One region of the Neobacillus sp. DHD-1R genome, then DNA from elsewhere that is predicted to be linked to it. Evidence: a T-box and tRNA genes for the amino acid it is inferred to sense, from the RefSeq annotation. Region 1 holds a T-box; the other regions hold tRNA genes.

The links. A T-box is a leader RNA that pairs with one kind of tRNA and senses whether it is charged. The one in region 1 lies ahead of trpS (tryptophan--tRNA ligase), so its partner is inferred to be a tRNA-Trp.
Region 2: it has a tRNA-Trp gene. The T-box ahead of trpS (tryptophan--tRNA ligase) is inferred to sense a tRNA for this amino acid. The anticodon was not compared.
Region 3: it has a tRNA-Trp gene. The T-box ahead of trpS (tryptophan--tRNA ligase) is inferred to sense a tRNA for this amino acid. The anticodon was not compared.

Annotation. Positions count from the first base shown of each region.
Region 1 covers NZ_CM173232.1:1,495,302-1,505,959, reverse strand. Annotated here, with positions in the region: gene opp3b (oligopeptide ABC transporter permease) at 1-114, opposite strand, end outside; gene AC3ANL_RS07165 (peptide ABC transporter substrate-binding protein) at 227-1,912, opposite strand; gene AC3ANL_RS07160 (DUF3899 domain-containing protein) at 2,134-2,490, shown strand; T-box leader at 2,540-2,820, shown strand; gene trpS (tryptophan--tRNA ligase) at 2,872-3,855, shown strand; partial or broken gene AC3ANL_RS07150 (IS3 family transposase) at 4,141-5,136, opposite strand; partial or broken gene AC3ANL_RS07145 (helix-turn-helix domain-containing protein) at 5,112-5,504, opposite strand; gene AC3ANL_RS07140 (DUF3603 family protein) at 5,575-6,321, opposite strand; gene opp4C (oligopeptide ABC transporter permease) at 6,542-7,453, opposite strand; gene opp4B (oligopeptide ABC transporter permease) at 7,465-8,430, opposite strand; gene opp4A (oligopeptide ABC transporter substrate-binding protein) at 8,583-10,301, opposite strand; gene AC3ANL_RS07120 (ABC transporter ATP-binding protein) at 10,384-10,658, opposite strand, start outside.
Region 2 covers NZ_CM173232.1:3,209,232-3,219,889, forward strand. Annotated here, with positions in the region: gene AC3ANL_RS15525 (pyruvate, water dikinase regulatory protein) at 1-45, opposite strand, end outside; gene ccpN (transcriptional regulator CcpN) at 63-704, opposite strand; gene AC3ANL_RS15535 (hemerythrin domain-containing protein) at 1,008-1,511, shown strand; gene AC3ANL_RS15540 (general stress protein) at 1,842-2,273, opposite strand; tRNA gene AC3ANL_RS15545 (tRNA-Leu) at 2,545-2,626, opposite strand; tRNA gene AC3ANL_RS15550 (tRNA-Trp) at 2,680-2,753, opposite strand; tRNA gene AC3ANL_RS15555 (tRNA-Tyr) at 2,759-2,843, opposite strand; tRNA gene AC3ANL_RS15560 (tRNA-Ser) at 2,866-2,958, opposite strand; tRNA gene AC3ANL_RS15565 (tRNA-Met) at 2,988-3,061, opposite strand; tRNA gene AC3ANL_RS15570 (tRNA-Ala) at 3,084-3,159, opposite strand; tRNA gene AC3ANL_RS15575 (tRNA-Pro) at 3,178-3,254, opposite strand; tRNA gene AC3ANL_RS15580 (tRNA-Arg) at 3,261-3,334, opposite strand; tRNA gene AC3ANL_RS15585 (tRNA-Leu) at 3,352-3,440, opposite strand; tRNA gene AC3ANL_RS15590 (tRNA-Gly) at 3,446-3,520, opposite strand; tRNA gene AC3ANL_RS15595 (tRNA-Leu) at 3,530-3,614, opposite strand; tRNA gene AC3ANL_RS15600 (tRNA-Thr) at 3,637-3,712, opposite strand; tRNA gene AC3ANL_RS15605 (tRNA-Val) at 3,734-3,809, opposite strand; rRNA gene rrf (5S ribosomal RNA) at 3,820-3,936, opposite strand; rRNA gene AC3ANL_RS15615 (23S ribosomal RNA) at 4,138-7,076, opposite strand; rRNA gene AC3ANL_RS15620 (16S ribosomal RNA) at 7,267-8,816, opposite strand; gene AC3ANL_RS15625 (hypothetical protein) at 9,247-9,384, shown strand; gene AC3ANL_RS15630 (class I SAM-dependent methyltransferase) at 9,439-10,212, opposite strand; gene AC3ANL_RS15635 (exodeoxyribonuclease III) at 10,323-10,658, opposite strand, start outside.
Region 3 covers NZ_CM173232.1:1,317,819-1,328,476, forward strand. Annotated here, with positions in the region: rRNA gene AC3ANL_RS06190 (23S ribosomal RNA) at 1-1,410, shown strand, start outside; rRNA gene rrf (5S ribosomal RNA) at 1,664-1,780, shown strand; tRNA gene AC3ANL_RS06200 (tRNA-Asn) at 1,795-1,869, shown strand; tRNA gene AC3ANL_RS06205 (tRNA-Ser) at 1,877-1,968, shown strand; tRNA gene AC3ANL_RS06210 (tRNA-Glu) at 1,987-2,061, shown strand; tRNA gene AC3ANL_RS06215 (tRNA-Val) at 2,066-2,141, shown strand; tRNA gene AC3ANL_RS06220 (tRNA-Met) at 2,160-2,233, shown strand; tRNA gene AC3ANL_RS06225 (tRNA-Asp) at 2,237-2,313, shown strand; tRNA gene AC3ANL_RS06230 (tRNA-Phe) at 2,341-2,416, shown strand; tRNA gene AC3ANL_RS06235 (tRNA-Thr) at 2,432-2,507, shown strand; tRNA gene AC3ANL_RS06240 (tRNA-Tyr) at 2,536-2,620, shown strand; tRNA gene AC3ANL_RS06245 (tRNA-Trp) at 2,626-2,699, shown strand; tRNA gene AC3ANL_RS06250 (tRNA-His) at 2,715-2,790, shown strand; tRNA gene AC3ANL_RS06255 (tRNA-Gln) at 2,829-2,903, shown strand; tRNA gene AC3ANL_RS06260 (tRNA-Gly) at 2,908-2,982, shown strand; tRNA gene AC3ANL_RS06265 (tRNA-Cys) at 2,991-3,064, shown strand; tRNA gene AC3ANL_RS06270 (tRNA-Leu) at 3,109-3,194, shown strand; tRNA gene AC3ANL_RS06275 (tRNA-Leu) at 3,219-3,300, shown strand; gene AC3ANL_RS06280 (hypothetical protein) at 3,913-5,184, shown strand; gene AC3ANL_RS06285 (DUF2179 domain-containing protein) at 5,299-5,862, shown strand; tRNA gene AC3ANL_RS06290 (tRNA-Gly) at 6,143-6,216, shown strand; gene AC3ANL_RS06295 (B3/B4 domain-containing protein) at 6,303-6,974, opposite strand; gene queG (tRNA epoxyqueuosine(34) reductase QueG) at 7,083-8,231, shown strand; gene AC3ANL_RS06305 (amidase domain-containing protein) at 8,305-9,180, shown strand; gene trmL (tRNA (uridine(34)/cytosine(34)/5-carboxymethylaminomethyluridine(34)-2'-O)-methyltransferase TrmL) at 9,245-9,718, shown strand; gene nfsA (oxygen-insensitive NADPH nitroreductase) at 9,766-10,515, shown strand.

The DNA of each region.
Region 1 (10,658 bases):
GAAATTGTTAAAAGGGCTACCTGGAATTAGCTTCATGAGGAAAAAAGTAAGTGTTGTTACAATAAAAAGGGTAACGATCATATAGCCAACACGTTTTAATATATATTTTGCCATGCCTACACCTCCTAATTGGTTAAATTTTCGACATTTTACGACAATTCCGATACAGGTAAAAAGAGAGTATATGTGAATATATACTCTCTTTCTATTTGATTAGTTATAGTTACTATTTTGTGATTTTAATCCACTGGTAACTATAGTCAGGACCAAATGCATGGTGTGCAAAACCTTTAACTTTTGGATTGATCAAGATATTTACAGAACGTTGGTAAAGTGGTGCGATAGCAGCATCATCTTCCAACAATATTTTTTCTGCATCTTGAAGAGCTTTCCAACGGTCTTGTGGTTTAGCAACAAGATCTTCGTTAGCTGCCTTGATTAACTTATCAAATTCCGGATTACCATAGCTCATATGGTTTTGTCCGCCGCCAGTTACCCATAGATCCATGTAAGTCATTGGGTCTGCATAGTCAGGTCCCCAACCACCCATTAACAAATCATAATCTTCCGCATCTTCACGAGCAATACGAATTTTGAAAGGAACTGCTTCGATTGTAATCTTTAAGCCAGGTAGGTTTTTCTCTAACTGATCTTTAATGAAAGCATCTGTAACTTTTGAAGTTTCTGTATCTTGACCGACGTAAGTAAATGATACTTCCTTAAGTCCTGTTTCGGCAAGTCCTTTTTCCCAAAGTTTTTTAGCTTCTTCTTTGTTAGAGCTTAAGTATGTTCCAGCAGTATCACGGAAATCTTTTCCATCTAAGTAAGAGAAACCTTTTGGTACTAAGTAATCAGCAGCGACTGAGCCGTTTGCTAATACGTCTTCTACTAAAGCTTTTTTGTCAACAGATAGAGCAATTGCTTTACGGATGTTAACATTTTTCAATGCTGGATTCTTTTCGTTCATTTTTAACCACCAGATTGATGGCTCTTGGTAACGTAATAGATCATCTGCACCTTCAAATTGAGAAAGGATCGCAGCTTGAGCAAGCTTTGGTGTAATATCAGCTTCACCTGCAGTGTACGCATTTGCAGAAGCTTGTGGATCTTTAGAAACGTTGAAATTAATCTTTGCTAGAGTTGTGGATTTTGCATCCCAATAATCAGCATTTTTTTCTAATACCCATTCAGTAGCTGTTGGGCCATCCCATTTAGTCATTTTAAATGGACCATTGTATAAAACGTGTGAAGCATCTTTTGCATAGTCTGCACCTTGTGCTTCAACATACTTTTGGTTTTGTGGATAGAACAATGGGAATGTTAAGTAAGATTCGATATATGGAAGAGCTCTTACTAGCGTGATTTCCAATGTTTTCTCGTCTTTAGCTTTAATTCCTAAGTCTTCCAGTTTTGCTTTTCCAGCAACAATCTCAGATGCGTTTAAGATTTTGCCTTCCATGAAGTACGGACCATATGGAGCAGCAACTTTTGGATCGATAACACGTTGCCATGCATATACAAAGTCATTTGCAGTAACTGGGTCACCGTTTGACCATTTTGCGTCTTTTAATTTAATTGTTAAAACAGTTTTGTCATCATTATAAGTTGGCATCCCATCTGCGACACCAGGGATTACTTTTTGGTCTTGATCCAAACGATAAAGGCCTTCGTTTACAGCATTTAAAGTTGTGAAGCTCATTACATCTTGTGCCATAACGCTGTCCATTGTTGGAATTTCAGCAGACTCAAGAACATTAAGTTCTTGCTTATCAGCAAGTGCTTTTTCAGTACCAGCCTTATTTTTGTCATCAGTTTTGCCTGTGTCTGTTTTACCACCGCCGGAACATGCTGCAAGGAACATGCTAAGAACTAGTGATAGAACTAAAAGTAGTGAAAGTTTTGATTTCTTCACTTGTAGACCTCCCTTTTCTATTATTCTGAAAAATTACTACATTCTCTATTATACATATTTTAAACAAATTGTACATGACTTTTTTCTATTTAATTTACAAGTTTGAAACAATTTTTACCTATTTGTTACAAAAAGCTGTGTTATAATTTTTATTTATAAAGTATTTTTCGCAATTTTTTTGTTAAGTATACCTTTATAAATCAAGGTTTGGAGGCTATTTTGTGAATTTTCAACTTAAGAGAAATCTTCTCGTTTTTATTTTGTCTCAGCTAGCAATTTTCATTTTTTTATTTTTTTTCAAACACAAAATTACCCTTAATAGTTATATTGATATATCTTTTTACGTGACAGCTGCCTGTTTATTATCTGCACTACTTCTTTATACCATTCAGAGCGGGTTTTATGATGTCATGTCTAAATCCTTTAATCTCGCCTTTTCTAGAGGAAAAGACAAGCGGAGATTCGAGGAAATCCCCGGATTATCCGAATTAATTACACTCCAAGGAAAACCGTTTCTCATCCATGGCCTTTTAAATGGATTATGTATGATTATTGCCCTTCTCGTCTATTATATGTAGGACACTTGAAATTAAATATAACAATCCATTATAATGTGAGTAATCAAAAAGTTGAGCAATGATAAAGAATAGTACGTATTTATTTTTCGATTCAGAGAGTTTGTGGGTGGTGCAAACAAACACGAAGAGATACGGAATGGACTTTGGAGCTTCTACCTGAACTGAATCCCTAATGATTATTAGTAGGAGTAGACGTTTTCCTTGCGTTAAAAGGGCTTGGATGAGGATTTCTAATAACAAAAGGTTCAATCCTTTTAAGACATTCTCATCTACACTGAGTGACTCGTTTTGAGTAATTTAGGGTGGTACCGCGAACCATTCGTCCCTATTGATTTTTGGGGATGAGTGGTTTTTTTTATATATTTTTAGGAGGATATGAACATGAAAACAATTTTTTCAGGAATTCAACCAAGTGGAACCATTACTCTTGGGAACTATATTGGGGCCATGAAACAATTCGTGGAATTACAAAACGAATACAACTGCTTCTTTTGCATTGTAGACCAGCATGCCATCACAGTACCCCAAGAGCCGCTTACACTTCGGAAAAACATTCGCAGCTTAGCGGCGTTATATCTTGCTGTAGGAATTGACCCAGAAAAGGCAACATTGTTTATTCAATCAGAAGTACCTGCCCATGCACAGGCAGGCTGGTTGATGCAATGTATTTCGTATATTGGGGAATTAGAAAGAATGACTCAGTTTAAAGATAAATCTACAGGAAAAGAGGCAGTTTCTGCAAGCTTGTTAACCTATCCGCCATTAATGGCAGCGGATATTTTATTGTATAATACCGACCTTGTTCCTGTTGGTGAAGATCAAAAGCAACATATGGAATTAACACGAGATTTGGCAGAAAGATTTAACAAGAAATATAACGACATTCTTACCATTCCAGAAATAAGCCTGCCAAAGGTTGGTGCAAGAATTATGTCACTTCAAGAACCAACGAAAAAAATGAGTAAATCGGATCCAAATAAAAAGGCGTTTATCACTCCATTAGATGAGCCAAATCAAATTGTGAAAAAAATAAAAAGTGCAGTTACCGATTCAGAAGGCATTGTTAAATTCGATCCTGTTAATAAGCCTGGCGTATCTAATTTGCTCTCTATCTATTCTATCTTGGATGAAAAGACCATTTCTGAGCTTGAAGGAATGTATGCAGGGAAAGGATATGGAGATTTTAAAGGTGATTTAGCCGAAGTAGTTGTAAACTTTTTACAACCTATTCAGGAAAAGTACTACAATTTGCTGGAATCCACCGAACTCGACCGCATTTTGGATGAAGGTGCGGAAAAAGCTAACCAAGTGGCCAATAGAACATTAAAGAAAATGGAAAATGCCATGGGTCTTGGCAGAAAATAAGAAAAGCGGAAGCGCCCTGTTCAGCGGCGTATGGCCTGGAGCGCTCCAACTGAGATAAAGGAAACACGAAGAGCCGGAGGCGCATTCGTGCTTGACTTATCGTAGGGCGGAGAGCGAAGGACACTAGCCGCTAGGGCGCTGGAGCTGGACAATTCTCAAAGATTTTTATACTTATTTATCTTAAAAGAAAAGCGGAAGCGCCCGTAACTCTAAAAATAAAAGCCTGATCCCAAAAGGTATGAATAACATACCTTTGAACTGAACCAATAAAGTTAGACAAATATTTTAGGCTACATTGAGGACCTGAGCTCGGTATTCTACCGGACTTAGGTCTTTTAATTTTGCCTTTATTCGTTTGTGATTATAATAGTGAATATAGTCTTCTAATTCTTTTTCAAAATGCTCAATACTATCAAACTCCTGTAGATAAAGAAGTTCAGACTTTAATAAGCCAAAGAAATTTTCAATAACTGCATTGTCCAAACAATTCCCCTTGCGAGACATACTTTGCGTAATCTGGTGCTGTTCTAATGTTTTTTGATACTGCTTCATTTGATAATGCCATCCTTGATCTGAATGGAGAATTACTTGGTCCCCAGGTTGAAGACGCTCTATCGCTTGATTTAACATATCGCCAACTAATTTATAAACAGGTCGTTTCATCACAGTATAAGCGATTATTTCTCCGTTACATAAATCAAGTACTGGTGAGAGGTAACGTTTCTCACCGAATAGGTGGAATTCTGTAACATCGGTTACCCATTTTTGATTCAGTTTCTCGGCAGAAAAATCGCGGTTTAATAGGTTTGGAGCGATTTTTCCTACATTTCCTTTATAAGAACGATACTTTTTCATTCGTACCAGGCATTTTAGGCCGATTTCATTCATTAAACGATTGATCGTTTTCGGATCGTGATGAAATCCTTTTTTCTCAAGTTCTTTCGCTATACGACGGTAACCATAACGACCTTTGTGTTCATGGAAAATCACTTTGATAGCTTCTTTTACTTCGGCATATTTATCAGCTTGATTTAATCGTTTTTCCCAATAATAATACGTACTACGTGGAATGTCAGCGACTTCAACTAAATCCACGACTTCATACTGATACTTTAGTTCAAAAATTACTTTCGCTTTGATTTTGTTTGTAATTTTTCCTGCATTTGAACTAAAGCATTCAACTTTTTTAGGTAAGCATTTTCCATTTCTAATCGGGAGATTTTCTCTTGTAGTGCTTCGACTGACCCTTCTGCAGGTATTGTTCTTTTTGAATCGATTTTCTTTGCCTTCTTTTTCACTGGTGGACGCCCCTTTTTCTTCTGTTCTAGGGCACCAATTCCACCTTGTTCAAATTTACTTCTCCAATTTCGAATTAGTCTAGGAGATGAAATATTGAATATAGCCGCTGCATCGTAAGATGATGTACCCGTTTCGTTCATATAATTCAGTACATCCATTTTAAACTGTAGAGAGTAGCTTGTATATTTTTTTTGAAAAGCTTCTATACCTTGTTGTTCATAAAGTCGAATCCATCCACTCACAATACTAAGGGATACCTTTGCCTCCTGCGCAATCGCCTTGATAGATTCGATCCCATGTAAATACCGTAAAACAATTTGTATTCTTTCTTCAACTGTAAATTTGGCCATAAAAAAACCCCCGTAAACGTTAGAATGGTGTCTAACATTTACGGGGCAGTTCACCTTTTGGGTCAGGCTTTTAGTTTACTTTAGGGCCATGCTCCATTTCCCAAAGTTTTTCGAAAAACGGCTGCCCTTTAATTAAATTTTCACAGAATGTTTCATGGTGCTTGGACCAGCCATACTTTGTTTCTTTGAATAGTTGTTCCCACGCATCTTCAAAATTCATTTCTTGAATCATTGAATATTGCTCTGGGCACCATTCTGTATACCAGTAACGTACTTCTGCTTCATTATTAGACGCGAGCAATTGGTCAAGGGCCATAAATAACAATTGTTTTAACTGCCGTTCCTTTCTTGTTAATCCTCTCATCAGGTCTGGTTCTGGAGAAAGAATATGATAATCCTTGCTTTTAGGCTGGGCATAAAAATGATATTGTTGGGCTTCATGCTGACTTATCATTTCATAGACAAGCTGTTCCTGCCTAGGGATTAATCTGCTTTTTCGAATTGGAATATTATAGCCGATTGTATCAACTGCTAATATTCCCACTCCATCTGTAACAACAAAGCAATAGTCAAGCTGAATTCTTTCATGGTTTTTCCTTAAATAGGCTTTTTGATAAATATCATCTAGAAGCTGTTGTGGCAGCTCTAGCAGATCATTTTCAATATAGTTAAATAGAAGCGGCTCGACTTTAATAAGTGGTGCCTGATCTAAGAGCTCCACTCCATCATCCTTACGCCATTCATGAAAATGGCATACATTATACCCGTTTTCTTCACCCTCGAACCAATTTACCCAAACATCATGAAGATACAACATTGCACAACCCCTCACTTCAAGAAACTGTTTGTCAATCAGTATGGGCAGACCTTAGTTAAATTATTCCTTTATATATATTTTGCTCCAAATCCGTTTATGAACTAATTCTGGTTGTTAACTTGTCTCTATATTAATAATTATGGGTGAAATGAATTATTTATGTATCCCTTAAAAGTAATCCCTCGCAAAAAAACATCTACCAAATTCATATGGTAGATGTTTATCTTCTTGATTTAGGATGAAAGGCATCTTTTAAACCTTCACCGATAAAGTTAATAGATAAGATTGTGAGCGTAATAATTAAGGCTGGAGGTACCCAAATCCAAAGCTTAAATTGCAGTACGTCCGGTTCGTTTGCTGAATTCAACATATTTCCCCAGCTTGGTATTTCCTGAGGAACACCAAATCCTAAAAAGCTTAGACCAGTCTCAGCAACAAGCATAGTCGCAAAGGTTATCGTTGCTTGAACGATAATTGTTGATAAAATGTTGGGTAATATGTGTTTAACAATAATTTTAGCCGGTGAACTACCAATAGAAAAGGCAGCAGTTATATATTCATTCTCTTTTTCCACCAATATTTTACTGCGGACAATCCTAGCAATTCCACCCCAGCTTAGGATGCTAATGGTTCCTATTAATACCCATAGCCCATTTACCTTCCCAAATAGAATCGTGTTTAGGACGATGACAAACACCAAAAAAGGAAAGTTTAAAATAAAATCTGTAAATCTCATTAATATATTATCGACTACACCACCAAAATATCCAGAGATAGAACCGATTAATGTCCCAATGAAAATAACAAATAAGGTACAGCTTAATCCAACTAATAAAGAGATTCGTCCGCCATAAAGCAGCCTTGTGAACACGTCTCGGCCTGCTTTATCCGTCCCTAGCCAATGTTTACTCGATGGTTTTAAAGACATTTCACTGATATTAATTCTAGTAACATCGGCCGTCGTAATATAGGGAGCCAGGAAAGAAATGATGGCAACGACAATTAAAAAGATAAGGCTTATGAGAGCCATTTTATTCTTCAAGAATTTTTTTCGGGCTATTGCCCATGGCGATAAGCTTTTTTTAAGGAATACTATGCTAATTTTAGTCTCCTTTTGTGAAACAATTTCCATCTTCTCTCCCCCTAATCTAACCTAATTCTCGGATCGACAACACCATATAAAACATCAGCAACAAGGTTGCCAATCAGAGTTAAAAATGAGAATAACATGGTCAACGTCATTAAAACAGGATAATCCCGAGTTCCTACTGATTGCAAGAATAGTTGTCCAAGACCTGGATAAGTAAAAATCGTTTCCGTTATGATTGCGCCGCTGATAATGGCAACTAAATCAAAACCTAAAAACGTTATAAGCGGTATAATAGAGTTTCTTAAAATATGCACATTGTAAACCTTTTTTTCAGATGTCCCTTTTGCACGTGCGGTACGGACATAGTCTTTTCGGCTATTTTCAATAATATCATTTCGTAAGAATTGGGTATAGCTGGCAGTACTTAGTAATCCAAGGACAACTGCCGGCAAAAATACATGATGAAGACGACTTAGCCAATACTCAAGTGTTCCCTCTGTAACCCCAATATCAATGGATCCATTTGATGGAAACCAACCCAGCGTAAAAGAAAAAAGGAAAATGGCTAATACTCCAGCGATAAACGATGGAATGGATAATCCTAGATAATTTAATCCCCCAATAAGGTTGTCACCAAGTGTATATGGTTTTCTACCTGCATAAATCCCCATCAGGAAGGCCAGGATATAGGTTATTAAAATTGAAGTGAATCCTAGTAACAATGTGTTTGGAATACGTTCTGCAATAACATCTGCTGCCTCAATTTTAAACCGTGTTGATTTACCAAAGTCCCCTTGAACAAAGTTGCCTATCCAACGGGCATACTGTTGTGGTAATGGGTCGTTATAGCCGAATTTTTCCCGCATTTCCGCAATATATTGAGGATTTGTATTCCTTGGATCAATTTCCCCACTAAGTGAATCTCCTGGCATTAACTTTGCTAAAGTAAAAACTACGATTGAGATCAAAAATAGCATCGGAATCATGCCCAAAATTCTTCGAAATGCATAGTTAAGCATGTGCATTCTCCTTGTCTATAAACTATATCAGAGCGGTACCCAAATTATTCAAATGGGAGAGGAAACGAAAGACCTAAGCTCCCGCCTCAACCATTTAATCTTTTTGTCTGTTAAACAATCACCATTGTCTAATGCATGTTAATCTGCTCTAATTATTGTTTAATCCACCATTGATTTGGACGGTTCATACCGGAAACGTCGAATTTAACTTCTTGAACACGCTTGCTCACTGCCATTGTTTCTTCAAGCTCAGCAATCGGTAAAACAGGAAGTTCTTTCATGAATAGCTTTTGCCATTGAACATAGAGGTCTTTACGTTTTTCGTTATCTGTTCCGACAATGCTGATATCAAGGGCTTGGTCAAGCAATTTATCGCTATCAGTATTTACCCAGCGAGGATAGTTCCAAAGAGCCTTAGAGCCCCAAAGTGGTGTTGGGTCTGGATCGGCCCCGGTAGACCACCCACCGAAGAATACTTCCATAGATTTATCTGCTTTTTCTAACATATCGTAGTAAAGATTTACATCTGTCATCGTTAATTTAGACTTTAAGCCGACTTCTTCCCAATATTGTGTTAATGCTTTCGCACGAGTTTCAAATGTTGGGTTTTGTGTTGCATAGTGGCTGAAGTTAACAACAAATTTCTTTCCGTTTGGATCTTCACGGAATCCATCGCCATCAACATCCTTGTACCCTGCTTCATCTAATAATGACTTCGCTTTTGCTGGATCATATTTGTATTGCTCTAAATCTTTATTGTCTGCTGCAATCCAATGGTTCGTAGGAATTGGACGGTTAACTGGTTTACCCACGCCAAAGAAGAACGCTTTAACCCATTCCTCACGATTGATTGCAAAGTACATTGCTTCTCGAAGCTTTTTCTCTTGGTACTTTGGTTCGTTCATGATGTTTTTCTTGCCATCCCAACTCCCTAATCTGAACCCAACATAATAGTAAGTCACACCTGGATATGTGACAGCATTTACATTATCAAGTGCCTTCACTTGATCCATTATACTTGGATGGAACGATGTCATATCAATTGTGCCATTTTTAAGCTCACCGATAGAAAGTGATGGGTCAATAACTTTTACCACTACTTTTTCAATGTGCGGTTTACCACCAAAGTAATCGTCAAAGCGTTCCATCTCTACTGATTCACCAGGAACAATTTTAGTTACCTTGAATGGTCCTAAGCCCACTGGCTTTGCACGGACTTGTTCAGATGCCATCATATCTTTAACAGCCATACCCTTAAACTCTGTACGGTTCATTGGATATGTCCAAAGGTTATCCAGGTTGTTTACACGTGCTTTATCAAATGTAATTTGGATGTGGTAATCATCAATAATTTTGAGGCCAGAGATTTCTGTTGCTTTGCCATCATGGTAATCTTGTGCACCAACAATATTTCTGACGTTATCAAAACGTGGCCCTTCATAGTCTTTATCAGCTACTACTTTAAGGGCGAATTCCCAGTCTTTTACTGACAATTCATCGCCATTATGCCATTTCACACCTTTTTTGATTTCAAAATCAAAGACCTTATTATCGGTTGTTTTCCAAGAAGCTATATGTGCTTGTGCCTTTAAGTTTTCATCATAATCAATTAAGTTTTCATCAAAGAAATCAATTACATATTGATCCGTAGCAGTTCCATAAAATGAATAGTTAAATTTACCTTCTGGAGCTGAATCTAGCGCATAAATTAAGGTTCCGCCATCTTGTGGTTTTTCTGCAGTTCCACCACTCGTAGTACTTTTGTCATCCTTTTCTTTTGTACCTGCTTTTTCACTGCTGCTACACGCTGTTAAAAATGCTGATAATACAAGCATTAATCCAGCTAATATAAGCATACTTCGTTTTTTCATTTATTTCCCCCCTAATATTTTTTGACAGGATAATAGTCTAGCTCCAGTGCCCATCGACTTGTGTAATTCGCTAAACAGTCGCCTAATATAGATGGCAAGCTACCTGATGAGAGGGTTTCACCTCCTTCAATATGGGCTTACTTTTGGAACAATCCCCCATTGCCCTTGGACAACGTGGATGGAATGGACATCCAGATGGTGGATTGATAGGACTTGGTACATCACCTTTTAAAATAATTCTTTCCTTCTTTATCCTTGGGTCTGGAGAGGGAATTGCTGAAATCAGCGCCTGTGTATATGGGTGAAGAGGTTCTGCATAAAGTCTGTTCTTCTCCGCAATTTCCACCATATTTCCTA
Region 2 (10,658 bases), 1.7 Mb from region 1:
CCCTACTGAGTCAGATACCACATAGACAACTTCTTTCTTTACCAAAATTTCAGCCACTCCTCTTAGTTTGATTTTTCATCCATAATTTCTAAATATGCTCGTGTTATCGTTGTTTTCGTAATGCGACCCACTAGCAAATATGTATTTGTTTGCCCGTCCACATTCTTTACAACCGGTAAAGAGTCAATGTGGTTGTGAATCATTTTTTTTGCAGCTTCAAGCAAAGTTTCTTCTGGATTAATCGTGATGATATTCGGCATTCTCGTCATTATGACACTTACAGGCAGATCATGAAGATTTTGATTTCCTAGTGATGCTCTGAGCAAATCCTTTCTAGAAATCACCCCTGTTAAATGGCCGTCAGCATCAACAGCGTAAAGTGTTCCAACATCCTCTAAAAATAACTGAACAATTGCATCATAAACCGAGGTTGATTTTCCCACCACAATTGGAAGGGCCTTATAATCATTGACCTTCTGATGAAGGTATTTTTCCGCTTGATGCTTATTAGGAAATTTTTCATTATAAAAATATCCTACTCTTGGTCTCGCATCTAAATTTCCTGACATAGTTAAGATGGCAAGATCAGGTCTTAACGCTGCTCGTGATAGTGAAAGCTTTTCTGCAATCTCTTTCCCCGTTATCGGTCCATTTTCTTTAACAATATCCAGGATTTCGTCCTGACGCTTGGTAAGTTTAATCATTACCACCCCCTTAATCACCTTAATATGTTATATTCTATGTATTTATTATAAATGTGTTATACTTATTTGTATATAGTATATAACATTTAATATTAAATCGGTACAATAATTTGAATAAAACATCACAATTAATTAAAATTTTAATATTCTGAATTATATAAACAAACAAAATCCCGTTGCATGAGACGGGATTTTGTTTCTTTTATAAAAATTATGTTTAAATTTTATAGTGATTTGAATCACAATATAAATTCCATCTTTTTTATATACTTAAAAGAGTAAAATTCGAGAGGAGATTTTGATATGCAAGGATTATTTGGTAAGGGTCCAACTGCCCTTTCCGAGGGCTTAAATAAATTAATAAGTGAACATCACCCATTAAGAAACAATATGGAACTTTTAATTTCCTTATGTAATAAAGTTGAGGACGAGCAAGGTACTGCTTTTGAACAATTAATTCAGGAAGTAAAAGAGTTTTTCAGAAACCTAGAGTTTCATTCAGTCCGTGAAGAAGATATCTTATTTCGGATGATGGAAAAATACATTGGCCAACATGGAGGTCCAATAGCTGTAATGGAAGCTGAACACGAACAGGCAAGAGAATTGATCAATGAATTTTTTATAAATACTAAAACCCCTAAAGAAAGTTCAATAGATGACATGATTAAAAATGCAAATCTTATTAATAATGCGGTCAATATTCTTTTACAGCATTTCATGAAAGAAGAACAGGTCCTTTACCCAATGGCAGAGCGGATGTTTACGGAAGCTGAAAAAGAAATTGTTTTCCAAAAGGTTTCAGAATAGCAATTTATTCCAAGCCCAAACTACGATAGGTTGGGCCTTTTCCTTCAAGCGAAGGCGACTTAAAAAAAACAAAAAGGCCTTCAACATATTAGTTGAAAGCCTTTTTGTAACAATTCCCTGATACCGGTGGCCGGGGTCGAACCGACACTCCTCAAGGAACAGGATATTTTAAAATCTGATATTTTTAAAAATATTAAAACATCAATAGTTAACACAATTATTTAGAATAATGTATTGAATCCATCAGAGAGAACAATTTATTGAACTTCTTATAATAATTATTGTTTTATTACCAAACGTATAAATGACTAAGCATCCTTTATTTCGGAATTATTCTGCGACTACGATGAGAATTTTCCCTTTTTTCACATCTTCTTCATATTGGCGAGCTTCTTCTTCATCCAATCCAATCTCCTGTAAGGCCCCGGTTAAACCGCCGGCTTTGGCAGCAGCACCAGATACAGCTCCACCCAGGGTTAATAATAACGGACCTGCCGCTATTATTGGACCGATGCCAGGAAGTGCTAGGGCACTCATTCCTACGAAAAAACCAGCCAATCCGATTATTCCACCAGCCGTTGCCCCTGCAATGATTCCTTCCGTTTCTTTAAGTTTCACTTGGTCACCATTCGATTCCAATCCTTCGATATTTTTTGCTAGAATAGAGATCTGCTCAAAGTTGTAGCCCTTCCTATGTAAATCCTCTACCGCTGTCTGTGCCTGTTTTTCAGTTTCATAAACACCTATGATTCGTTTTTCCATGAGCGATTATCTCCTTTACATGATGTACTAATTAAATTCCCTCTCAGGAAAATTTCAATCATGCAAAATTCTAGAAAATGATCATTAATCTTTAATTTAGTCAACTTCCAGCTTATCGCAGAGAGGATCAGCTAATTGATAATATTCACTTCAACTCGTACTGATACATTCTTGGGGAAATGTATACTTTTGCACCACTCATCGGGCATATAAAAATAAAACAGACTCCAACATAATAGTTAAAGTCTGTTTTCTATTTCGAATTATTTGATACCGATGGTCGGGGTCGAACCGACACTCCTCACGGAACACGATTTTGAGTCGTGCGCGTCTGCCAATTCCGCCACATCGGCAAATATTAAATAAAAATCCCATAGTACAATCAGGAATTTATGAAGAAAAAATTTGGCAGGGGCAGCAGGAATCGAACCCACACCAAAGGTTTTGGAGACCTTTGTTCTACCTTTAAACTATGCCCCTATTTGTGGTGGAGGGGGACGGATTCGAACCGCCGAACCCGGAGGGAGCGGATTTACAGTCCGCCGCGTTTAGCCACTTCGCTACCCCTCCACATATAAAAGAGAATTAAAACTGGAGGAGGAAGAGGGATTCGAACCCCCGCGCGGTATGACCCGCCTGTCGGTTTTCAAGACCGATCCCTTCAGCCAGACTTGGGTATTCCTCCATTTTATAAAAAGGTTAATTGTGTTTAAGTAGCGGCGGAGGGGATCGAACCCCCGACCTTACGGGTATGAACCGTACGCTCTAGCCAGCTGAGCTACACCGCCATAAAATAAATTTTAAAATGTTTGGTGGAGTCTAGGGGGATCGAACCCCTGACCTCCTGCGTGCAAAGCAGGCGCTCTCCCAGCTGAGCTAAGACCCCATAATGGCATGAATTGAATGGTCGGGAAGACAGGATTCGAACCTGCGACCCCTTGGTCCCAAACCAAGTGCTCTACCAAGCTGAGCTACTTCCCGTAAAAATGCGCCCTGAGAGATTCGAACTCCCGACCTTTTGATTCGTAGTCAAACACTCTATCCAGCTGAGCTAAGGGCGCATATAAATTTATTGTAATGGTGCCGAGGACCGGAATCGAACCGGTACGGTAGTCACCTACCGCAGGATTTTAAGTCCTGTGCGTCTGCCAGTTCCGCCACCCCGGCACTATTGGAGCGGAAGACGGGATTCGAACCCGCGACCCCCACCTTGGCAAGGTGATGTTCTACCACTGAACTACTTCCGCAAAAAACTTTGGTGCGGGTGAAGGGAGTCGAACCCCCACGCCTTGCGGCGCCAGATCCTAAGTCTGGTGCGTCTGCCAATTCCGCCACACCCGCATATTCAATTAAGTAAAAAGCATGGTGCCGGCGAGAGGACTTGAACCCCCAACCTACTGATTACAAGTCAGTTGCTCTACCAATTGAGCTACCCCGGCATATTGATTGAAAATATAGTATGGTGGAGGATGACGGGATCGAACCGCCGACCCTCTGCTTGTAAGGCAGATGCTCTCCCAGCTGAGCTAATCCTCCATAAATAACAGCCTGGCAACGTCCTACTCTCACAGGGACGCGTGTCCCAACTACCATCGGCGCTGAGAAGCTTAACTTCCGTGTTCGGTATGGGAACGGGTGTGACCTTCTCGCCTTAATTACCAGACTATAAAATTAGAGAGATCGTTCTCTCAAAACTAGATAATTCAGAAGAAGTGGTAAAACTTAAGTTCGCTTTAAAAATTGTCCAGCTGCGGCTCCTAACTTCTCGGCCGTTTCGATCCGTCCCTTCAAATCCAAAATCAGGATTTGCAGTGCCGGCTCTCCAACGTCTGTCGAAGTTGACCAGTCGCCTCCGCTTTTCTATTTGGTTAAGTCCTCGAACGATTAGTATCAGTCAGCTCCACATGTCGCCACGCTTCCACCTCTGACCTATCAACCTGATCATCTTTCAGGGTTCTTACTAGCTTGACGCTATGGGAAATCTCATCTTGAGGGGGGCTTCATGCTTAGATGCTTTCAGCACTTATCCCGTCCGCACATAGCTACCCAGCGATGCCTTTGGCAAGACAACTGGTACACCAGCGGTGCGTCCATCCCGGTCCTCTCGTACTAAGGACAGCTCCTCTCAAATTTCCTGCGCCCACGACGGATAGGGACCGAACTGTCTCACGACGTTCTGAACCCAGCTCGCGTACCGCTTTAATGGGCGAACAGCCCAACCCTTGGGACCGACTACAGCCCCAGGATGCGATGAGCCGACATCGAGGTGCCAAACCTCCCCGTCGATGTGGACTCTTGGGGGAGATAAGCCTGTTATCCCCGGGGTAGCTTTTATCCGTTGAGCGATGGCCCTTCCATGCGGAACCACCGGATCACTAAGCCCGACTTTCGTCCCTGCTCGACTTGTAGGTCTCGCAGTCAAGCTCCCTTGTGCCTTTACACTCTACGAATGATTTCCAACCATTCTGAGGGAACCTTTGGGCGCCTCCGTTACTCTTTAGGAGGCGACCGCCCCAGTCAAACTGCCCACCTGACACTGTCTCCCACCCCGATCAGGGGTGCGGGTTAGAATTTCAATACAGCCAGGGTAGTATCCCACCGACGCCTCCACCGAAGCTAGCGCTCCGGCTTCTCAGGCTCCTACCTATCCTGTACAAGCTGTACCAAAATTCAATATCAGGCTACAGTAAAGCTCCACGGGGTCTTTCCGTCCTGTCGCGGGTAACCTGCATCTTCACAGGTACTATAATTTCACCGAGTCTCTCGTTGAGACAGTGCCCAGATCGTTACGCCTTTCGTGCGGGTCGGAACTTACCCGACAAGGAATTTCGCTACCTTAGGACCGTTATAGTTACGGCCGCCGTTTACTGGGGCTTCGATTCAGAGCTTCGCTTTTAAGGCTAACCCCTCCTCTTAACCTTCCAGCACCGGGCAGGCGTCAGCCCCTATACTTCGCCTTGCGGCTTCGCAGAGACCTGTGTTTTTGCTAAACAGTCGCCTGGGCCTATTCACTGCGGCTCTTCGAGGCTATTCACCCCAAAGAGCACCCCTTCTCCCGAAGTTACGGGGTCATTTTGCCGAGTTCCTTAACGAGAGTTCTCTCGCTCACCTTAGGATTCTCTCCTCGCCTACCTGTGTCGGTTTGCGGTACGGGCACCTTTTATCTCGCTAGAGGCTTTTCTTGGCAGTGTGGAATCAGGAACTTCGGTACTAAATTTCCCTCGCTGTCACAGCTCAGCCTTCACGGTAAGCGGATTTTCCTACTTACCAGCCTAACTGCTTAGACGCGCATATCCAACAGCGCGCTTACCCTATCCTCCTGCGTCCCCCCATCACTCAAACGATAAAGAGGTGGTACAGGAATATCAACCTGTTGTCCATCGCCTACGCCTTTCGGCCTCGGCTTAGGTCCCGACTAACCCTGAGCGGACGAGCCTTCCTCAGGAAACCTTAGGCATTCGGTGGATGAGATTCTCACTCATCTTTCGCTACTCATACCGGCATTCTCACTTCTAAGCGCTCCACCAGTCCTTACGGTCTAGCTTCAACGCCCTTAGAACGCTCTCCTACCACTGACATCGTTGATGTCAATCCACAGCTTCGGTGATACGTTTAGCCCCGGTACATTTTCGGCGCAGAGTCACTCGACCAGTGAGCTATTACGCACTCTTTAAATGGTGGCTGCTTCTAAGCCAACATCCTGGTTGTCTAAGCAACTCCACATCCTTTTCCACTTAACGTATACTTTGGGACCTTAGCTGGTGGTCTGGGCTGTTTCCCTTTTGACTACGGATCTTATCACTCGCAGTCTGACTCCCACGGATAAGTCTTTGGCATTCGGAGTTTGTCTGAATTCGGTAACCCGATGAGGGCCCCTAGTCCAAACAGTGCTCTACCTCCAAGACTCTTACTACGTGAGGCTAGCCCTAAAGCTATTTCGGAGAGAACCAGCTATCTCCAAGTTCGATTGGAATTTCTCCGCTACCCACACCTCATCCCCGCACTTTTCAACGTGCGTGGGTTCGGGCCTCCATCCAGTGTTACCTGGACTTCACCCTGGACATGGGTAGATCACCTGGTTTCGGGTCTACGACCACATACTCATTCGCCCTATTCAGACTCGCTTTCGCTGCGGCTCCGTCTTTTCAACTTAACCTTGCATGGGATCGTAACTCGCCGGTTCATTCTACAAAAGGCACGCCATCACCCATGAACGGGCTCTGACTACTTGTAGGCACACGGTTTCAGGAACTATTTCACTCCCCTTCCGGGGTGCTTTTCACCTTTCCCTCACGGTACTGGTTCACTATCGGTCACTAGGGAGTATTTAGCCTTGGGAGATGGTCCTCCCTGCTTCCGACCGGATTTCTCGTGTCCGGCCGTACTCAGGATCCACTCAGGAGGGAACGAAGTTTCAACTACAGGGTTTTTACCTTCTATGACGGACCTTTCCAGATCGCTTCATCTACCCCGTTCCTTTGTAACTCCATGTTGAGTGTCCTACAACCCCAAGAGGCAAGCCTCTTGGTTTGGGCTATGTCCCGTTTCGCTCGCCGCTACTCAGGGAATCGCGTTTGCTTTCTCTTCCTCCGGGTACTTAGATGTTTCAGTTCCCCGGGTATGCCATCCATACCCTATGTATTCAGGTAAAGATACTACTCCATTACGAGCAGTGGGTTTCCCCATTCGGAAATCTCCGGATCAAAGCTTACTTACAGCTCCCCGAAGCATATCGGTGTTAGTCCCGTCCTTCATCGGCTCCTAGTGCCAAGGCATTCACCGTGCGCCCTTTCTAACTTAACCTAAAAGGTTTGTTTCTCTTATTAAATAAGAGAGAAAACTAAAATGGCGATTACTCGATGTTTCACTTGCTTCTTCTTACGATTATCTAGTTTTCAAAGAACGAATGTTTTTGAGAGATTGTACTCTCAAAACTAAACAAACAAAAAGCGGTCAACTTCTTATCAGTCCGTAAGGACTGCATTATCCTTAGAAAGGAGGTGATCCAGCCGCACCTTCCGATACGGCTACCTTGTTACGACTTCACCCCAATCATCTGTCCCACCTTAGGCGGCTGGCTCCTTACGGTTACCCCACCGACTTCGGGTGTTACAAACTCTCGTGGTGTGACGGGCGGTGTGTACAAGGCCCGGGAACGTATTCACCGCGGCATGCTGATCCGCGATTACTAGCGATTCCGGCTTCATGTAGGCGAGTTGCAGCCTACAATCCGAACTGAGAATGGTTTTATGGGATTGGCTAGGCCTCGCGGCTTTGCTGCCCTTTGTACCATCCATTGTAGCACGTGTGTAGCCCAGGTCATAAGGGGCATGATGATTTGACGTCATCCCCACCTTCCTCCGGTTTGTCACCGGCAGTCTCCTTAGAGTGCCCAACTGAATGCTGGCAACTAAGAACAAGGGTTGCGCTCGTTGCGGGACTTAACCCAACATCTCACGACACGAGCTGACGACAACCATGCACCACCTGTCACTCTGTCCCCCGAAGGGGAACGTCCTATCTCTAGGAGTGTCAGAGGATGTCAAGACCTGGTAAGGTTCTTCGCGTTGCTTCGAATTAAACCACATGCTCCACCGCTTGTGCGGGCCCCCGTCAATTCCTTTGAGTTTCAGCCTTGCGGCCGTACTCCCCAGGCGGAGTGCTTAATGCGTTAGCTGCAGCACTAAGGGGCGGAAACCCCCTAACACTTAGCACTCATCGTTTACGGCGTGGACTACCAGGGTATCTAATCCTGTTTGCTCCCCACGCTTTCGCGCCTCAGCGTCAGTTACAGACCAGAAAGCCGCCTTCGCCACTGGTGTTCCTCCACATCTCTACGCATTTCACCGCTACACGTGGAATTCCGCTTTCCTCTTCTGCACTCAAGTCCCCCAGTTTCCAATGACCCTCCACGGTTGAGCCGTGGGCTTTCACATCAGACTTAAAGGACCGCCTGCGCGCGCTTTACGCCCAATAATTCCGGACAACGCTTGCCACCTACGTATTACCGCGGCTGCTGGCACGTAGTTAGCCGTGGCTTTCTGGTTAGGTACCGTCAAGGTACCGGCAGTTACTCCGATACTTGTTCTTCCCTAACAACAGAGCTTTACGACCCGAAGGCCTTCATCGCTCACGCGGCGTTGCTCCATCAGACTTTCGTCCATTGTGGAAGATTCCCTACTGCTGCCTCCCGTAGGAGTCTGGGCCGTGTCTCAGTCCCAGTGTGGCCGATCACCCTCTCAGGTCGGCTACGCATCGTCGCCTTGGTGAGCCGTTACCTCACCAACTAGCTAATGCGCCGCGGGCCCATCTGTAAGTGTCAGCCGAAACCGACTTTCAGTTTTTCCTCATGTGAGGAAAAAGATTATCCGGTATTAGCACCGGTTTCCCGGTGTTATCCCAGTCTTACAGGCAGGTTGCCCACGTGTTACTCACCCGTCCGCCGCTAATCAATAGGAGCAAGCTCCTATTGATCCGCTCGACTTGCATGTATTAGGCACGCCGCCAGCGTTCGTCCTGAGCCAGGATCAAACTCTCCAAGAAAGTTGATATAGCTCATAAATGTTACGTTGGCTTAGTTTCAAAAAGAAACTAATAATTTATTGTTTGTTGACGCTTTTGTTTGTTTAGTTTTCAAAGAACAAATTAATTTTCCATCTACCAATCTAGCAATTAGCGACATTTATTATATTACCATAATAAATGTCCAACGTCAACTTCTTTTTGAATATTTTTAATGAGTAAATTTGTAAATACATCTTAAAACTCAGAAGCGACATTGATAATAATACTATCCATGAGCATATTCGTCAACTAGTTTTTACTAACTTTTTAAGAATACGAAAATGTCTTTCTTTCATTTAATCTATTATCTTATAAAAGTTATTCTAGAAAGAAATTAACAATGGTTTAGATCATTTTTATATTGGAAAAAATACAGGAGTACTTCATTCTTAAAGGAGCTGTTGCCAAAGTGAGTTTTTACTCGTATAAAAAAGAAGAGAATAAAGATTTAAGTACTCCACCCGACCAAAGCCCATTCGAAAATTTGAATCAAACCGAGAAAACACCGGAGTTTGATGAATACGGAACTGCTCTTAATGATATTTAATCATAAAGAAACCTTTACAACACAATATTCCTTTGGTTGTAAAGGTTTCTTTTGTTATTCCTTTTTAATTGCTCTTAAAACAATAGCTTCCCCCTGGAAGGAGATCACTTGATCTACTTCCATCCTAACGCTAAATTTATTTTTCACTCGTTGAGGAGCATTAAATATAAACTGAGTCAATTTTTCCTTTTCTTCTTGACGTAAATTCATTCGATTACACCATGCCTCAAAACGAAACGTTTTATCAAACCGGTGCCATTCATAAATTTCGAAACCGTTCATTTCCAGCATTCGAACCCATTCACTCTTCTTCCATGCCCGAAAATGACTGTAATCCCGCCATTTTTCAATCGTATTATAAAAATGGTCAAACTCATCATTTTCAGGCACGACATTATCATCCAGTAAAAATTGACCATTTGGTTTAAGGACGCGATAGGCCTCTTTAACAAACTTATTAATATTAGGAAAATGGTGTGATGCAATCCTACAAGTCACTATATCAAATGATTGGTCTAAAAAGGGAAGTGTTTCTGCATCCCCTATTTGGAACTCTACATTTTGATGACCATTCCCTGTGATAAACGTTTCCGCGGCTACTAACATTTCTAGTGTCAAATCTATTGCGGTAACCTTTTTTACAAGAGGGGCAAAGGCATTGGCGGTATGGCCGCCGCCAGTCGCAATATCAAGCAGCACTTCTTCTCCCGTAATCGCCGCCATATCCACTAACTTCTGTAAATCCTCTCCATCCTTGTGGATGGCACTACTTACATAGGCTTCTGCACTTTTTCCAAATTGTTGTTGTACATCTCGTTTAACATCCATATATAATCCCCCCACTAATTCTTTATACAATAACTATAGATCAGCTATGTTATAAAGGAAATGACGGGTATTTTATCTTTTTCAATAAGAATTTCTTATTGAACTAATCATCATTGAAGTTCAAGGATCACTGGACAGTGATCACTACCCATTACATTGCAGTGAATGTCAGCAAGCTTAAGTCGATCACACAGTGCTTTAGAAACAATAAAGTAATCAATCCGCCAACCGATATTCCGTTCCCGTACTTTATTCATGTACGACCACCAGGTATACGCACCATCTTGATCTGGATAAAAATAACGATAGCTGTCTACAAAACCTGATGCAAGTAAAGAAGTCATTTTCCCTCTCTCTTCATCTGTAAAACCCGAGTTGCCGATATTAGTTTTAGGATTTCTTAAATCAATCTCTTGATGTGCAACATTCATGTCGCCACAAAGAAT
Region 3 (10,658 bases), 180 kb from region 1:
GTTAGGCTGGTAAGTAGGAAAATCCGCTTACCGTGAAGGCTGAGCTGTGACAGCGAGGGAAATTTAGTACCGAAGTTCCTGATTCCACACTGCCAAGAAAAGCCTCTAGCGAGATAAAAGGTGCCCGTACCGCAAACCGACACAGGTAGGCGAGGAGAGAATCCTAAGGTGAGCGAGAGAACTCTCGTTAAGGAACTCGGCAAAATGACCCCGTAACTTCGGGAGAAGGGGTGCTCTTTGGGGTGAATAGCCTCGAAGAGCCGCAGTGAATAGGCCCAGGCGACTGTTTAGCAAAAACACAGGTCTCTGCGAAGCCGCAAGGCGAAGTATAGGGGCTGACGCCTGCCCGGTGCTGGAAGGTTAAGAGGAGGGGTTAGCGCAGGCGAAGCTCTGAATCGAAGCCCCAGTAAACGGCGGCCGTAACTATAACGGTCCTAAGGTAGCGAAATTCCTTGTCGGGTAAGTTCCGACCCGCACGAAAGGCGTAACGATCTGGGCACTGTCTCAACGAGAGACTCGGTGAAATTATAGTACCTGTGAAGATGCAGGTTACCCGCGACAGGACGGAAAGACCCCGTGGAGCTTTACTGTAGCCTGATATTGAATTTTGGTACAGCTTGTACAGGATAGGTAGGAGCCTGAGAAGCCGGAGCGCTAGCTTCGGTGGAGGCGTCGGTGGGATACTACCCTGGCTGTATTGAAATTCTAACCCGCACCCCTGATCGGGGTGGGAGACAGTGTCAGGTGGGCAGTTTGACTGGGGCGGTCGCCTCCTAAAGAGTAACGGAGGCGCCCAAAGGTTCCCTCAGAATGGTTGGAAATCATTCGTAGAGTGTAAAGGCACAAGGGAGCTTGACTGCGAGACCTACAAGTCGAGCAGGGACGAAAGTCGGGCTTAGTGATCCGGTGGTTCCGCATGGAAGGGCCATCGCTCAACGGATAAAAGCTACCCCGGGGATAACAGGCTTATCTCCCCCAAGAGTCCACATCGACGGGGAGGTTTGGCACCTCGATGTCGGCTCATCGCATCCTGGGGCTGTAGTCGGTCCCAAGGGTTGGGCTGTTCGCCCATTAAAGCGGTACGCGAGCTGGGTTCAGAACGTCGTGAGACAGTTCGGTCCCTATCCGTCGTGGGCGCAGGAAATTTGAGAGGAGCTGTCCTTAGTACGAGAGGACCGGGATGGACGCACCGCTGGTGTACCAGTTGTCTTGCCAAAGGCATCGCTGGGTAGCTATGTGCGGACGGGATAAGTGCTGAAAGCATCTAAGCATGAAGCCCCCCTCAAGATGAGATTTCCCATAGCGTCAAGCTAGTAAGAACCCTGAAAGATGATCAGGTTGATAGGTCAGAGGTGGAAGCGTGGCGACATGTGGAGCTGACTGATACTAATCGTTCGAGGACTTAACCAAATAGAAAAGCGAAGGCGACTGGTCAACTTCGACAGACGTTGGAGAGCCGGCACTGCAAATCCTGGTTTTGGATTTGAAGGGACGGATCGAAACGGCCGAGAAGTTAGGAGCCGCAGCTGGACAATTTTTAAAGCGAACTTGAGTTTTACCACACTTCTTCTAGATTATTTAGTTTTGAGGGAATGAAAAAAATAAATTTTCCTCTTGAAAAATATAAAAAAGACATTATAATAAAATAGTGTCGAATAAATAGTCTGGTAATTAAGGCGAGAAGGTCACACCCGTTCCCATACCGAACACGGAAGTTAAGCTTCTCAGCGCCGATGGTAGTTGGGACACGCGTCCCTGTGAGAGTAGGACGTTGCCAGGCTGTAATCATATTATTCCGCAGTAGCTCAGTGGTAGAGCTATCGGCTGTTAACCGATCGGTCGTAGGTTCGAGTCCTACCTGCGGAGCCATTTTTATGGAGAGCTGTCCGAGTGGCCGAAGGAGCACGATTGGAAATCGTGTAGGCGGGTAACCCTGTCTCAAGGGTTCAAATCCCTTGCTCTCCTCCATAATTATTTTTACAATATGGCCCCTTGGTCAAGCGGTTAAGACACCTCCCTTTCACGGAGGTAACACGGGTTCGAGTCCCGTAGGGGTCACCATAATGGAGGATTAGCTCAGCTGGGAGAGCATCTGCCTTACAAGCAGAGGGTCGGCGGTTCGATCCCGTCATCCTCCACCATAGTTTTATTATTATTGTCGCGGGGTGGAGCAGTCCGGTAGCTCGTCGGGCTCATAACCCGAAGGTCACAGGTTCAAATCCTGTCCCCGCAATTTGGTCTGGTAGTTCAGTTGGTTAGAATGCCTGCCTGTCACGCAGGAGGTCGCGGGTTCGAGTCCCGTCCAGACCGCCATTTCATTGTAGGTAAGAATAACATGTTGGCTCAGTAGCTCAGTCGGTAGAGCAAAGGACTGAAAATCCTTGTGTCGGCGGTTCGATTCCGTCCTGAGCCACCATAAATTTAAAAGAATGCCGGTGTAGCTCAACTGGTAGAGCAACTGAATCGTAATCAGTAGGTTGGGGGTTCAAGTCCTCTCGCCGGCACCATAAGCTGGCAATTGTATATTATATATGTGGAGGGGTAGCGAAGTGGCTAAACGCGGCGGACTGTAAATCCGCTCCCTCCGGGTTCGGCGGTTCGAATCCGTCCCCCTCCACCATCTTTAGGGGTATAGTTTAAAGGTAGAACGAAGGTCTCCAAAACCTTTGGTGTGGGTTCAATTCCTACTACCCCTGCCAATTAATTTTATAATGGCGGTTGTGGCGAAGTGGTTAACGCACCTGATTGTGGTTCAGGCATTCGTGGGTTCGATTCCCATCAGCCGCCCCATATATATTCATCTTGAATATAGATCTAATATATTTTATTGGGCTATAGCCAAGCGGTAAGGCATCGCACTTTGACTGCGACATGCGTTGGTTCAAATCCAGCTAGCCCAGCCAAAATGCGGAAGTAGTTCAGTGGTAGAACATCACCTTGCCAAGGTGGGGGTCGCGGGTTCGAATCCCGTCTTCCGCTCCAAAATATATGGCGGCATAGCCAAGTGGTAAGGCAGAGGTCTGCAAAACCTTTACCACCGGTTCGAATCCGGTTGCCGCCTCCATAATACTTTTTGTAGTATTGATAAGTCCAGTTCATTTTAATTACGCCGGGGTGGCGGAACTGGCAGACGCACAGGACTTAAAATCCTGCGGTAGGTGACTACCGTACCGGTTCGATTCCGGTCCTCGGCATTGCTTTAAAAAACATCTTAATACGCCGGTGTGGCGGAATTGGCAGACGCGCACGACTCAAAATCGTGTTCCGTGAGGAGTGTCGGTTCGACCCCGACCACCGGTATACAATCATCGCTTGCCAATGCGATGAAAAAAACGTTTCTTACATTATGTAAGAAACGTTTTTTTATTTATCTTAATGTCCTTCAATCTTTTTTTATTTGAAATTACAACTTTTAGTTTGTTAGGCCTAATTTTTCTTTCTTTCTTTTCGTTGAAAAATGGCAATCAGTGTAGCAGAAGGTCGCTCTTCATGAGTGGCCTTCTTTTTATATATTTAATACTAATGATAAACAATAAGCTATGTCTATTAAAGATGTTATCCGGTAGATTGATCAAATAGGAACCCCTAGCTCTTTTTTTAAAAAAATCCCCTGTTTGAATTTATTAATAATCGGGTACACATAAACAAAAGGTATCTGGCACCGTCCGAAAATTCCCAAATAGTCGGGAACTTGTCGATGGTAAGCATTTAGTTTTCTGAATTTTATTCAAGTTCTTCATTTTGGAACCGTTAAGGGTTGAGAACGTTCTTACAACAAACGATTTAGAAGAAAGAACGTTTCAGCTTATAATTCAATTTTACATAGAAACTGGTATCTCTATAAACGGAGATAGAGATACGGTAAAACCTTGTATGTTTTTTTATAAACTAGATAAAGAAGAGGGGATTACTATGGAAAAGGAAATTAAAGTAGGTATTGGCTTTGCAACAGGCCGTAAACACTTCAAGCAGGTTTTAAAAACATATATTTTTAATTGGAGGGAATCTGAATTAATCTCCAATGAAAAGGTATCTTTAAACTTGTTTGTTGCCTACGATTTAAAATACCACAATACAAAGCCTACAGACTATACGAATATCAGTTCAGAATTACTAGAGCTAGTTGACGGTACCTGCTTTATTGGAAATGAAAAAATGCAGACAGAAATCAGCCAGTTAATCAAGCAGGGGATTATTAATGAAAGACAGGCAAAGCTTATTTTCGGCAGAGGATATGCCGGCAAACGCAATATCATTCAATATATGGCAATAAAAGAAGGAATTGATTACCTGATATTCTTAGATGACGATGAATATCCTCTAGCTGTTACTAATAGCGGAACAGCTATCTGGAGCGGCCAGCGAGGGCTGGACACTCATTTAAAACATATTCAGCACGCCGATATTACGAACGGCCACCACTGCGGATACATCTCTCCTATTCCATATATCAGATTTAATGATAGCTTAAAGGAATCTGATTTTCAGACTTTCATTCAGGCCATCAGTAACGACATTGTCAATTGGGATACAATTAAATCGGTGATGGAAAACGGCGGTGTTACTTATGCTGACACGAGAGTGCTTGTAAATGGGAATGCCGAGGAAGTGGAGGAAGTCAACCATTCTAAATTTATTTCCGGCTCTAATCTTTGTATTAATTTAACAGACCTAGAGCGTGTCAATCCTTTTTACAATCCTCCTAACGCCCGCGGAGAAGATACCTTTTTAGGAACCTGTCTTCATGACCGAAAAGTGCTGCGTGTGCCATGCTATACCTTCCACGACGGTTTTTCAACGTACAAGACCTTGTTAGATGGAGTGCTGCCAACGAAATTAGATTACATTCAAGCCGACTGTGAAGAAGTTATTCAGCGTTTTTACAAGGCGTGTATCGGCTGGATCCGTTATAAACCGCTATGGTTATATATTACGGATTCTAAGAGATACGAGGAAAGAATTAAAGAGATGCGTGAACAGCTGGCCGCAACTCTGCCAAAAATCTGTGAGTATTTTGGCAGAAACGATTTCATGAAGATAGCTGCCGAACTGGAAAACTATCACCGCAATGTGAAAAAGCATTATAACGATTTCATAGAAACACAGCAGGCCTGGGAAAATATTAGCAATGCGTTCAGCGGTGTAGAACCGCAGCATATGCCAAAGATTGAAACAGGTGCCTGATTGACTGTTTAACAATCATTTCTGTGATTATAGAAAGGCGAAATCCTGTTGATTGGTGCACCTGGAAAGGAAATCAACAAGCAGTTTTACACACCAATAAAAAAGGAGTTCATTATGTTTTTAAATCTTCTTGTGATTTTCATACTTCAACTGGTATATGTCCCGATTATGACTCTACGGACGATCTTTTTAGTAAAAAATATGAGTTTAGCAGCTTCACTACTTGGTATATTAGAAACATTAATCTCGATCTTTAGCTTATCCATCATATTTTCCGGTAATCAAAGCCTCACTGAAAAAATTATTTATGCCGTTGGCTTTGGTGTGGGGCTTTACCTTGGAACACGAATTGAAAATAAATTAGCAATTGGATACACTACGTTATATGTTAATTTAATGGACCAAAATGAAGAATTAATTGAAGCGTTAAGAAATAAGGGACTAGGAGTGACCATCTATGAAGGGAGCGGCCGTGATAGCAAAAGGTACCAATTAGAAATACTGACAAAGCGGAATGTTGAAACGGAAGTCATGCATTTTATTGAACAATATGACCCTAAGGCTTTCATAATTTCGTATGAACCGCGAAGATTTAAAGGCGGTTTCCTAGTGAAGGCTATGAAAAAGAATATGAAAAACAGTTCCATGAAAAACGCTCATACGCATATGGGAAAATAAATTCACAGCCAGCCGCATATCCCTCTAAAGATTAGCGGCTGGCTGTAACCATTCGGTGTATCCACCATCCCATCTCCCTTTTCAAATTAAGTGAAATAGACCTTTTTTAAAATAGTTATTTTGTGAAAAATATGGACATAAACATGTATCTTGAATGGTTATTGCTAATAATGATGTTCTTAAAAGTAAAAGAGAATAATCGACAAAATTTGCGAAAATTCCTTGACCTTTTTATGAAATGTGTGTAGTATTAATTACGTCATAAGTTTGTTAACAACATGCGGGTGTAGTTTACTGGTAAAACCTCAGCCTTCCAAGCTGATGTAGTGGGTTCGATTCCCATCACCCGCTCCATACATATTAACTAACGCAGTGTATCGTTACATAGGAGAACGATGCATTGCGTTTTTTTATTTTATTGGATATAAAAACGATGCCACTTACTGGCATCGAAGAATTTGGAAGGAAGCTTCTCCTCCATGGATTTGTGCAAACATGTTCATAAGTGATTCAGTAAGCTTTTTAGCACTTTCTAAATTGGTTGTTGGTCGTAAATAAATAATTTGCAAGGCATTTTTGGTCTCAACCGTTACTTGCTTTTTTACAGAATCAACAAACGGACTACCGAATGGACCATTCTGATCAGAAGCCAAGATAAGACGCTGTAAAGAATTTTCCCTTCCATTCAAGCCTATGTATTCCTCTCCTTCTTCTCCAATTCGGATAGCGACATCTCCTTCTAGCGCATCAAGATCATAAATACCAATGGGTACTTGATATTGTAACGAGAAAAAATTATTAATATCAATTGCACTTTGAACGGAAGAAAGATAATTTTGCTTTTGTACTCTTCTAAACAATGCTTCAGCAGAAGGACGATAGCGATTTGGATCCTTCCCAATCATTTTAAAAATGCTCCGCCATTCCTTAATAGCAGGAAGATCTGTTACAAGTTTATCTTCTAAATCGAAATAGATCGACTCTTGAAAAAGCTGGAGCCTGCCTTTTAACATTTGTGGTGAATCCCCAACAATAATATCCTTATATTCAATCACACCAAGTTTAAAGTCTGGAATGTATTCCATTATTTCTGATGAAAGTTGAATTTCCAACCATTCCACCTCCAAAATTCATTAAAAATAGTTTATCATAAATAAATGTGCTACTAATAATTTTAACAACTTTAAATAGATATGAATAATTGGAAAGGAGGGTGGCAAATGGACCCATTTACTTTAAAAGAAGAAATCATCGCGTATAGTAAAAAAATTGGTATCGATAAGATTGGATTTACGACTGCTGATCCATTCACTGATTTGAAACACCGATTAATAAGACAACAGGAACTCGGATATCAATCAGGATTTGAAGAGCCGGATATCGATAAACGGATCACTCCTTCAATGCTGCTAGAAGAACCTCGCTCGATTATTTCTATTGCCTTAGCCTATCCAGCAAAAATGAAGGAAACAGTGAAAGGGCAGAAGGGAGAGAGAAGGGGAATATTTAGCAGGGCCTCGTGGGGACTTGATTATCATCATATTCTTAAAGAAAAGCTGAAAAAGCTGGAAGAGTTTATTCAACAGAAAGTACCTGATGCTAGGGTAAAATCAATGGTCGATACAGGAGAACTGTCTGACCGAGCCGTTGCGGAGCGGGCTGGGATTGGTTGGAGCGGAAAAAACTGTGCTATCATTACCCCGGAATTTGGCTCTTACGTATATTTAGGTGAATTGATTACGACTATCCCTTTAGAACCTGATACACCAATAGAAGACCAGTGTGGGACGTGTACAAAGTGTTTAGAGGCCTGCCCTACAGGTGCATTAGTGCGAGGAGGTCAAATTAATGCACAGCGCTGTATTTCTTTTTTAACACAAACAAAGGAATTGATACCGGAAGAATTTAGGGATAAGATTGGCAATCGTGTTTATGGCTGTGATTCCTGTCAAACAGCCTGCCCTGTAAACAAGGGGATCGACTTTCATGTTCATGAAGAAATGGAACCAGACCCAGAAGTAGCCAAACCATTATTAAAGCCAATTTTAAAATTAAGTAATCGGGAGTTTAAAAATAGATTTGGTTATGTTTCAGGATCATGGAGAGGAAAGAAGCCTATTCAACGAAATGCCATTATCGCACTTGCCCATTTTAAAGATGAAACGGTAGTCCCCAATTTAATCGATATATTAGAACATGAGGCAAGTATCGTCACAAGAGGAACAGCAGCATGGGCTCTCGGGAAAATTGGTGGTAAGAACGCCCATACGGCCTTATTAAAGGCTAAAGAATATGAAAAAAACCGGGAAGTCCAAGCAGAAATAGATAAAGGCCTATGCTTTTTTAACGAAAAAGGAACGAACCGTTAACGGTTTCGCTCTTTTTTTTATAGTGAAATCCAGCCCTCTTTCATATGTATGAAAAGAAAGGGGTGGAGACTATATGCGTGAGTACCTTCAAGACTTATTTGAAAAACGGGTAAATCAATTTATAACCGATACAAGAAGTCACAGACTATTTTTCCCAAAGGCAGAAAAGAAACAAGCTTCCTTAGCAAAAAGGTCTGCCGAAATAGTGAAAGTAAAGGCAGCTGGCAGGATTATTGAAGAGTTCACTGAAGAAGAATTTCAAACAATAAAGTACCATGCCCATTATCAATATTTAATTAAGCAAAAAGGAAAATTATATATGGAAGAAGAGATGGAAGAAAGGGTGGCTAAGTTTTACAAAAATGCATTAGTTATGGATGAAGAAATCATTCCGAACCTTGAACAAAAGATCATTTCGGAATCGGCAGCAGCTGCTTTAGCTGATCATGAAGAACGGTTAAGCTATCAATATAATCGGTTAAAAGCGGTTCAATATGCGGAGCGCTGGTGGAATAGCTACAATCCTGCCTATAAAAAATTTGAAAATGATTGTACGAATTTTATTTCACAATGCCTCCATGTGGCAGGCTCACCGATGCGGGGCTATCCGAATCGTGGTTCCGGCTGGTGGTTACAAAAAAATAACTGGAGTTACAGTTGGGCAATCGCTAATTCACTAAGATTGTATTTTTCGAATTCAAAAAGCGGCTTAAGAGCAAGGGAGGTTAGTAATCCTGAGCAATTACTTTTAGGTGATGTTATTTGCTATGATTTTGAAGGGGACGGACGGTATAATCATAATACACTTGTCACGGGAAAGGATGCTAATGGGATGCCTTTAGTTAATGCTCATACTTACAATAGTCGAATGCGGTACTGGGCATATGAGGATTCCTCCGCTTATACCCCTAATATCAAATATAAGTTTTATTCCATCATTGATGAATGATTCTTGAAAGCATAAGTCAGCATGGTATAATTGCCTTTAGAGTTTTTATACGAGGTGAAGTTTTTTGTCTATACATGTAGTTTTATATCAACCACAAATACCTTCTAATACCGGAAATATTGCTCGGACCTGTGCAGGCACGGATACTAGTTTACATTTAATTCGTCCACTTGGATTTTCAACAGATGATAAGATGTTAAAAAGGGCAGGCTTGGATTATTGGGAACATGTAAATATCATTTATTATGATTCCTTAGAAGAGTTTTATGAGAAGAATGCGGGAGGAGCATTTTTCTATATTACGAAATTTGGACAAAAGCAATTCAGCAGTTTTGACTACAGTGACGCAAGTAAAGATTATTACTTTATATTTGGGCGGGAAACCACTGGTCTTCCGAAGGATGTAATTGAAAATAATATAGAAACAGCCCTAAGAATTCCGATGAACGAAAATCTTCGTTCATTAAATTTATCAAATACTGCGGCGATTCTTATTTATGAAGCATTACGCCAGCAGGATTACCCCAATCTTAAATGAAGAAAAGAGGCTCCGCAGCGGGCCTCTTATAGAAAGGAAGGAAAACGATGAATGATGTTATTTCCACGATTCTTAATCATCGCTCGATTCGTCATTTTGAGGACAAACCCCTCACTGATGAACAGATAAAAACCATTGTTGCCAGTGCACAAGCAGCGGCAACCTCTAGTTTTATTCAAGCCTATTCTATTATTGGGGTTCAGGATCAACAGAAAAAGAAAAAATTAGCGGAACTAAGTGGAAATCAGCCCTATGTGGAAAAGAATGGTCATTTTTTTGTTTTTTGTGCTGATCTGTATCGACATACCGTTATTGGAAAAAAGGAACAGACAAATGTGAACTCTTCACTTGAAAGTACCGAGAAATTTATGGTTGCTTTGATTGACGCGTCTTTAGCAGCTCAAAATGCAGTGATTGCAGCTGAATCTATGGGGTTAGGCATTTGCTATATTGGGGGGATCCGCAATAACTTAGCAGAGGTCAAACAGCTTCTTAAAATACCTGACCGGGTTATTCCATTGTTTGGACTTGCAGTTGGCTATCCCAGTAAGATTACGGAACAAAAACCGAGACTGCCCCTGGAACATATTTATCATATAGATGAATATGAGCAGGATGATGAGCTTTTCAATCAGCAGCTGGATGAATATGATCAGTTAATTTCCACTTACTATGAGCAAAGAACAGGCGGCGAAAGAAATGATCGCTGGACAGAGCAAATGGCCAAGATGCTTGAACGACCAAGAAGGATGTATATGAAGGAGTTCATCCAAAAAAACAAACTTGATATCCAATAAAAATGACTGCCAGGAGATGTAATGGTTCACTTGTGAGGTGCAAAACTGTAAAAATCAGGTCAAATCACTGATTCATTCTCACATTTTTTCGCCACTGAATTCACAGGACAAATCACATCCTTCATAGCTTGGATGAAGGACAT